Regions from separate parts of the Dysosmobacter welbionis genome, predicted to be linked through region 2. Evidence: a T-box and tRNA genes for the amino acid it is inferred to sense, from the RefSeq annotation. Region 2 holds a T-box; the other holds one or more tRNA genes.

Region 1 (3,949 bases), 1.1 Mb from region 2:
TATAATAGATTGGTTGCATCAAATCAATGCCTAACTACTGTGCAGCGTGTAATTATTGCATATATTATGATCTGGCAGAATATTCTTTAGATAATTCTTGATTGCTGATTTCTTCTATTGATAGCATCCCCTGATAGCTTTTTGATAGCAGAAAGTCGGATACCCCATAGGATTGGGATAATTGGTATCAAATAAAGCCAAATGGAAGCAAACGGTCTATACAAAAAAGTTTAGAGCGCGTTTCCGCTTGGCGAGTGGGAATGACGGTCACAAGCTCCAGGGCCTGCGCTTGGGCCCTGGAGCTTGTGATTCTTAAAATCGGAACAGGAGGGATCACATGGATCAGGCAGGCGTCGCGCTATACCACCGTGTTATGCGGTGGGAAAATTTTGAGAAGGCGGCAAAGGATCTTGTGTCCTTGGTATACGCCGCGGAAAAGAAGGAGCCGGGAAAGCCGAGAACCCTGTACCTTGACATTGACGGACACCGCAATGCGCAGGGCAGGTTTGACGCGGATATGCGGAGCTCCAAAAGGGATTCGGATTGAGATTTCTGCTTCCGTTTCTTACGGAAGTTCATTTCCCACTGATTTCTGACAGGAACAAGAACCCACAGCGGAATGATGTGCCCGAACGGCTGGAAATTTCCCACGCCAGAAATGAGAAGGACCACAGCCTAGACGCCCCGTATGTGGAGAATTTCAGCCACACCGAATATCAGTCCGAGGCGACTGTATACGCCTATCTCAAACAGGTCTCGGATTTTTTGAAGCGCTACCAAGAGCTGGACGCAGAGTATGCGCTGCTGCCCCCAGAGCCCTATGACCCGCAAAACTATCTGCTCCAGTGGCGTCTTCACATGCGCGAGCTGATCAACGAGCTCTTCAACATGTTTGTGGGCGGGAATCTGTTTTCCACAGCGGCGATGACGCGGACTCTGATGGAGTGCTGTGTCTACGGGAAAGTGCTGAAGCAGGAAAAGAGCGCCCGCCTTTTGGAAGACTGGTTTCTCTGCGGGATGATCCGCAGCCTCCCCGGCCAGGATGGGGCGCTGCGGCAGGCAAAACTCAAAACTGTGTATGCACTTTGCAGCGCATGGAACCGAGAGCCGGAGGAAACAATCCGGCGGTTCAAAAAGGGCAACGAAAACGAGTGGCTGGTTTCCGTGATCCCGGGCAAAGGCCGGATCTACTTCTCCCATGTTTGTGAATACCTGCAGGAAACGGAGCTCTATCAGACGTATCAATGGGCCTGCGCGTTTGTCCACGGGCAGGATATCCGCTCCAAAATGCATCCCTTCACATTTTACGACTCCACCTATCATCTGCTCACTGTGATGATGTCTTATATCTTCAGGGCGATCCGCCTGTACCCTGTCTCTGAGGAGCTGGAGGCGGAGATGCAGAAGCTCGAACGGGACCTGGCTGCTCTTTGGGGAACCACCAGCTGGGACAAAAACGCATGACGGGCTTACGAGGCGGCTGTACAGGTTGCCGCGGCGCTGATGGTGCCCTGCCAAAAGCATCCAAAATTCAAAAAGAGAGACATCTACTTTCCGCAGATGTCTCTCTTTCGAGAAGGGACGGTCAAAATCGATATTTTAAAATCTCGAAAAGGTATAGGAGACCCACCCCACCGGCCTTCTGGCCGGCGGCGCATTTGCGCCGCACGGGCGCTTTGCCGTAGATAAAACCTCGGCGCAGGCGGAATTCACTTCCGCCGAGCATTTGAATCACCGAAGGGCGGGGGCCGCCTTCGGCTGCCGGAGCCCAAAGAGAAAGGACTTCCGGATAGGAAGCCCTTTCTCTTTGGTGCGCGAGGCGGGACTTGAACCCGCACGTCCGTAATGGACACTAGAACCTGAATCTAGCGAGTCTGCCAATTCCACCACTCGCGCGTCGATATGAACTTTGCTCCCTGTATCTCCCCGTTGGGGTGTTCCACCGGAAGGGAGCCCTCCGGTGGAACGTGGTGCGCGAGGCGGGACTTGAACCCGCACGTCCGTAATGGACACTAGAACCTGAATCTAGCGAGTCTGCCAATTCCACCACTCGCGCATAGAGCGGTTATCTTTTCAGAGACACCGTATGGTGCGGCTGACGGGATTTGAACCCACACGTCGATTCGGACACCAGCACCTCAAGCTGGCCTGTCTACCAGTTCCAGCACAGCCGCAAATGTTCGTCCCCTAAAAAAGACTGCTTGATTATTATAGCCAGTCGAGATCCAAATGTCAACTGTTTTTCCCCGATCAGTCGAAAAAATTTCCATGGACCAGGAATTCGGCCGGGACCGCCGAAGACGGTCCCGGCCGCCTGACCTGTTCAGCGCCGGTCCATGGACGTATAGGGACGGTGCTCCTCCACACACTCATACCGGGGGCGGATCAGCTTGCCTCCCACGGAGAGCTCCTCCATCCGGTGGGCACTCCAGCCGGCGATACGGGCCACGGCGAACAGGGGCGTATACAGCTCCTTGGGCAGGCCCAGCATCTCATAGACAAATCCGCTGTAAAAGTCGATGTTGGTGGAGAGCACAGACTTGTGCTGCCGCTCCATCAGCAGCTGCTTGCCGATCTTCTCCACATTGGCGTACAGGGCCAGCTCGTCCTCCCGGCCCTTTTCCGCCGCCAGGTGATTCACGTAGGCCCGGAACACCTCGCACCGGGGGTCGGTCTTGGTATAGACCGCGTGGCCCAGGCCGTAGATCAGGCCGCTGCGGTCGAAGGCATCCTTGTTCAGGATCCTGGTGAGATAGTCCGCCACGCAGCCCTCGTCATTCCAGTCCCGCACGTGCTCCTTCACGTCGTCCATCATGGCCATCACCTTGCTGTTGGCGCCGCCGTGGCGGGGACCCTTCAACGAGGCCATGGACGCGGCGATGGCAGAATAGGTATCTGTTCCGGAGGAGGTGACCACATGGTTGGTGAAGGTGGAGTTGTTGCCGCCGCCGTTGTCCGCGTGGAGGATCAGGGCCACGTCCAGGGTCCGGGCCTCCAGATCGGTGTAGCTGCAGTCCTCCCGCAGCATCCGCAGGAAGTTCTCCGCGGTGGACAGCTCCGGCTTGGGCACGTGGATAAACAGGCTCTCCCCCTGACTGAACCGCCAGGCCTGATAGGCGTAGATGGCCAGCACGGGCATATTGCTCATCAGCTGCAGGCACTGGCGCAGCACATTCTCCAGCCCGATGTCGTTGGGCTTGTCATCATAGCAGAACAGCGTCAGGATGCCCCGCTGCATGGTGTTCATCAGATCCCGGGGCGGCGCCTTCATAATCACGTCCCGGAAGAAATTGGTGGGCAGCGTCCGGTAGGAGGCCAGCTGCTGGCAGAATGCCTCCAGTTGGGCGGCGGTGGGCAGTTCGCCGAAGAGCAGCAGATAGGCCGTCTCTTCAAAGGCGAAGCGGCGCCCCTCGGAGCCCTTCACCAGCTCCCGGCAATCGATGCCCCGGTAGTAAAGCATACCGTCCTGGGGGATGATGTGCTCCCCCTCCGTGACGCTGTAAGACTGGATCTCGCCCACCCGGGTCAGGCCGGTGAGCACGCCGCGGCCGTCCTCGTCCCGCAGGCCGCGCTTGACGTTATACTCCTTATAGAGCTTGGGGTCGATGTAGTTTTTCTTCTCCCACTGTTCCTTCAGCGCGAGAATGGCGGGGGTGATCTCACAATAGGCGTTCTCACGGTTCTCTTTCCAGACCATAGGGGTGCGCGCTCCTTTCGGCGGCATGCAGCCGTTGTACTATTTGCAATAGTATCATTAAAAAATTGCATTTTCAACCGTTTTAAAAAATATTTTTGAAAAAATAAGAAAACTTTTGAATTTTTCTTTTTTCGAACTTGCAAATTCAAAAAGCAACAGGCAGCCCTCGGAGGGCTGCCTGAAGAACTCCGGCGCCGAAGCGCCTCACAGCTGGGCCAGGGTCTCGCCGATGGGGTCAGTAATCACCAGATC
Region 2 (3,949 bases):
TTGCCCGTCTGGGCGGCGAAGCCCAGGTTCTCCCACAGCTCCTCGGTGATGTGGGGGGCGAAGGGGTTCAGCAGCAGGAGCAGATACTTCAGGTCGCCCCGGGTGCAGCCGTTGGCGTTCAGCTCGTTCACCATGGTCATCATGGCGGCGATGGCGGTGTTCATCTTCAGACTGTCCACATCCTCTGTGACCTTCTTGATGGTCTTGTGGATGACGGCCTCGTTGGCGGGGGTCACATCATAGCTGTCGGAGGCGCTCTCCGCCAGATTCCACACCCGGTCCAGGAACCGCTTGGAGCCCTTCACCGCGTCGTTGGACCAGGTTGCGGCCTTCTCAAAGTCGCCGATGAACATGATATAGAGGCGCATGGTGTCGGCGCCGTACTGGTCCACGATGTCGTTGGGGTTCACCACGTTGCCCCGGGACTTGGACATCTTCTCGCCGCCCTCGCCCAGGATCATGCCGTGGCTTGTGCGCTTGGCATAGGGCTCCTTGGTGGGCACGGCGCCGATGTCATACAGGAACTTGTGCCAGAACCGGGAGTACAGCAGATGCAGGGTGGTGTGCTCCATGCCGCCGTTGTACCAGTCCACGGGAGACCAGTAGTCCAAGGCCTCCTTGGAGGCGAATGCCTTGTCGTTGTGGGGATCCATATACCGCAGGAAGTACCAGCTGGAGCCAGCCCACTGGGGCATGGTGTCGGTCTCCCGCTGGGCGGGGCCGCCGCACTTGGGGCAGGTGGTGTTCACCCAGTCAGTCATCTTGCTGAGGGGGCTCTCGCCGGTGTCGGTGACCTCATAGGAGTCCACCTCCGGCAGCAGCAGGGGCAGCTGCTCCTCCGGCAGGGGGACCCAGCCGCACTTGGGGCAGTTCACCAGGGGGATGGGCTCGCCCCAATAACGCTGGCGGCTGAACACCCAGTCCCGGAGCTTGAAGTTGGTCTTGGGACGGCCGATGCCCTGCTCCGTCACCCACTTCTTCATGGTGGGAATTGCCTCTTTCACGGTGAGGCCGTCCAGGAAGCCGGAGTTCACCATGATGCCGGTGTCGTCCTTCAGGGTGAAGGCCTCCTTGGTGATGTCTCCGCCCTGGACCACCTCCACGATGGGCAGGCCGAACTTGGTGGCGAACTCCCAGTCACGCTGGTCGTGGCCCGGCACGCCCATGACGATGCCGGTGCCGTAGCCCATCAGCACGTAGTCGGAGACGAACAGGGGCACGTGCTTGCCGCTGGCGGGGTTGACGGCCTCGATGCCCTCCAGCCGGACGCCGGTCTTCTCCTTGTTCAGCTCGCCCCGCTCAAAGTCGGACTTGCGGGCGGCCTCCTCGATATAGGCGGCCACAGCATCCCAGTTCTGGATCTGGTCCTTCCACTGCTGGAGATAGGGATGCTCCGGGGAGATGACCATATAGGTCACGCCGAACAGCGTGTCGCACCGGGTAGTGTAGACCGTCAGCTTGTCGCCGTTGGTGGCGGTGAAGTCCACCTCCGTGCCCTCGGACCGGCCGATCCAATTCTTCTGCTGGATCTTCACCCGCTCGATGAAGTCCAGGTCGTCCAGGTCGTCGATGAGCCGGTCGGCGTACTTGGTGATGGCCAGCATCCACTGGCTCTTCTCCTTGCGGATGACCTGGCCGCCGCAGCGTTCGCACACACCGTCCACGACCTCCTCATTGGCCAGGACGATCTTGCAGCTGGTGCACCAGTTGACGGGCATGGAAGCCTTGTAGGCCAGCCCCTTCTTGAACATCTGCAGGAAGATCCACTGGGTCCACTTGTAGTAGCTGGGGTCGGTGGTGTTCACCTCCCGGTCCCAGTCGAAGGAGTAGCCCAGCATGTGGAGCTGCTTGCGGAAGTTCTCGATGTTGTCGTGGGTCACCTTGGCGGGGTGGATGTGGTGCTGAACGGCGTAGTTCTCTGTGGGCAGGCCGAAGGCGTCATAGCCGATGGGGAACAGGACGTTGTAGCCCTGCATCCGCTTCTTCCGGCAGATGATGTCCATGGCGGTGAAGGGCCGTGCGTGGCCCACGTGGAGCCCCTGGCCGGAGGGATAGGGGAACTCGATCAGGCCGAAGAACTTCTCCCGAGTCTTGTCCCCCGTGACGGCGGTGAAGGGCTTCTCCTCCAGCCACTTCTGCTGCCACTTTTTCTCAATGCTGGCAAAATCGTATTTCATATCCTTCTCCTCATTCCTGTGAATGGATTTCTCTGTTCGATTTATTTTTGCCGCGGCGCGCCCCCGGGCGGCCTCTCTTGCTTCTACGGGGCAATTCACCTTCTGTACGTGGCAAAAATACTTTGACCCAACCGCCTTGGGTTGTGTCGCCAGTGACTGATGCCGCTGGTGAAGGCACTCTGCTGCGCAGCCGTTGGCGGCTCTGCCGCCTGACGGATGCGGTGTGCCCCTGCGGGCAAGGAGATGTCAATCCCCTCTTTAAGCTGTAAAAGCGCCCCCGACCTTACGGTCAGGGGCGTAAAAGCTACGCGGTACCACCCTGGTTTCGCCAGCCGTTGCCGGATGGCGCTCAACGGCCCGGAGGGCCTCGGCCAGTAACGGGGCCTGCCGTCCCACCCTACTATGTCCGTTCAGGCGGGAGACTCCGGGAACAGTCATCCGCGAAGGTCCCCCACCGGCTCGCAGCAACCGCCGGCTCTCTGAAGGCGGGACATTTCGCCTTTCTTCCCATCAATGTCGTTAACGGGTCTATTTTATGTGGCTTTGCGCGTTTTGTCAAGAGGTAAGCGGGAAAAGCGCTTTACAATCCAGTCGACATCTTGTTTTTGCCCGTCCTGCTCTGTATAATGGGGAAAATCCAACGTATGGCAGCAGAAAAAACTCTGGCAATTTTGGGGGGAGGCGAAACCGTGAAGGGCACCCTGATAAACACGCCCACATTGGAAACCGGGCGTTTGATCTTGAGGAAATTCACAGAGCGCGATCTGGAATGGCTGTTTCTGATTCTCCATGACAAGGAAGTCAATCAATTCCTGCCCTGGTATCCGATAGACAGCATAGAAGAAGCCAAGAAATTCTATGAAGAAAGATACGCTTCAAAATATGTCCAGCCGCAGGCATACGCTTACGCGATCTGCTTGAAAACGGACGATCATCCCATCGGCTACATAAAAGTGGATATGGAGGAACATCACGATTTCGGATATGGGCTTCGCAGGGAATTCTGGCATCAGGGACTTGTCACAGAAGCGGGCAAAGCGGTGATCGCCCAAGTGAAAAAGGACGGCCTGCCTTATATCACAGCAACGCATGACCGAAACAACCCAAGAAGCGGCGGCGTTATGCGGAACGTTGGAATGAAGTACCAATATTCTTACGAAGAACAGTGGCAGCCCAAGAATTTTCTGGTTACATTTCGGATGTACCAACTGAATCTTGATGGGAATACAGATCGGGTTTACAAAAAATATTGGGACCAATCTGCTGCCCATTTTATAGAACCGAACGTGTGAACAGATGGATATTGGAGAAAAGTTGGGCGCCGAGGCAGCCGGACTTGTTAAAACCGAAGTGCTTGGTGCATGGACCTGCCTCACAGGAAGCAGGCCCATTTTCATACAGGCGCGCCCAATGCGCCCTCACACTTCGCAGGGAAGGCTTTTCGCCCCCTGACTTATATCGCTGCCCCTTGATTCCGATTGTTTCATACTCCCCCGCCGGTCGCCTGATGCAGCAGCTCCTCCGCTGGCACACCGAAGAGCTTCGCCAGGGCCAGCAGGTTGGAGGTGCTGGGGTCCGCCGTGCCGGTCTCCCATTTGCTGACCGCCTGCCGGCTGACCCCCAGGGCCTCCGCCACGAACTCCTGGGTCATCTGGCAGCGCATCCGGTGGGCCTTGAGGACCTCTCCCAAGGTGCGGCGGGTCTCCGCTTTTTCCCTGCGGGCCTCCCCGCCCCGCAGGTACTTCCGCAGGGCCCGGATCAGCAGGATCAGC

Evidence for each region. A T-box is a leader RNA that pairs with one kind of tRNA and senses whether it is charged. The one in region 2 lies ahead of leuS (leucine--tRNA ligase), so its partner is inferred to be a tRNA-Leu.
Region 1: it has a tRNA-Leu gene. The T-box ahead of leuS (leucine--tRNA ligase) is inferred to sense a tRNA for this amino acid. The anticodon was not compared.

The regions. Positions count from the first base shown of each region.
Region 1 is NZ_CP034413.3:1,725,733-1,729,681, forward strand. It holds gene EIO64_RS09375 (Swt1 family HEPN domain-containing protein) at 1-34, shown strand, start outside; gene EIO64_RS09380 (hypothetical protein) at 338-547, shown strand; gene EIO64_RS09385 (DUF5677 domain-containing protein) at 625-1,464, shown strand; tRNA gene EIO64_RS09390 (tRNA-Leu) at 1,809-1,896, opposite strand; tRNA gene EIO64_RS09395 (tRNA-Leu) at 1,969-2,056, opposite strand; tRNA gene EIO64_RS09400 (tRNA-Leu) at 2,088-2,174, opposite strand; gene EIO64_RS09405 (citrate/2-methylcitrate synthase) at 2,324-3,697, opposite strand; partial or broken gene EIO64_RS09410 (NAD-dependent protein deacylase) at 3,902-3,949, opposite strand, start outside.
Region 2 is NZ_CP034413.3:585,971-589,919, forward strand. It holds gene leuS (leucine--tRNA ligase) at 1-2,177, opposite strand, end outside; T-box leader at 2,466-2,700, opposite strand; gene EIO64_RS03105 (GNAT family N-acetyltransferase) at 2,882-3,469, shown strand; gene EIO64_RS03110 (helix-turn-helix transcriptional regulator) at 3,661-3,949, opposite strand, start outside.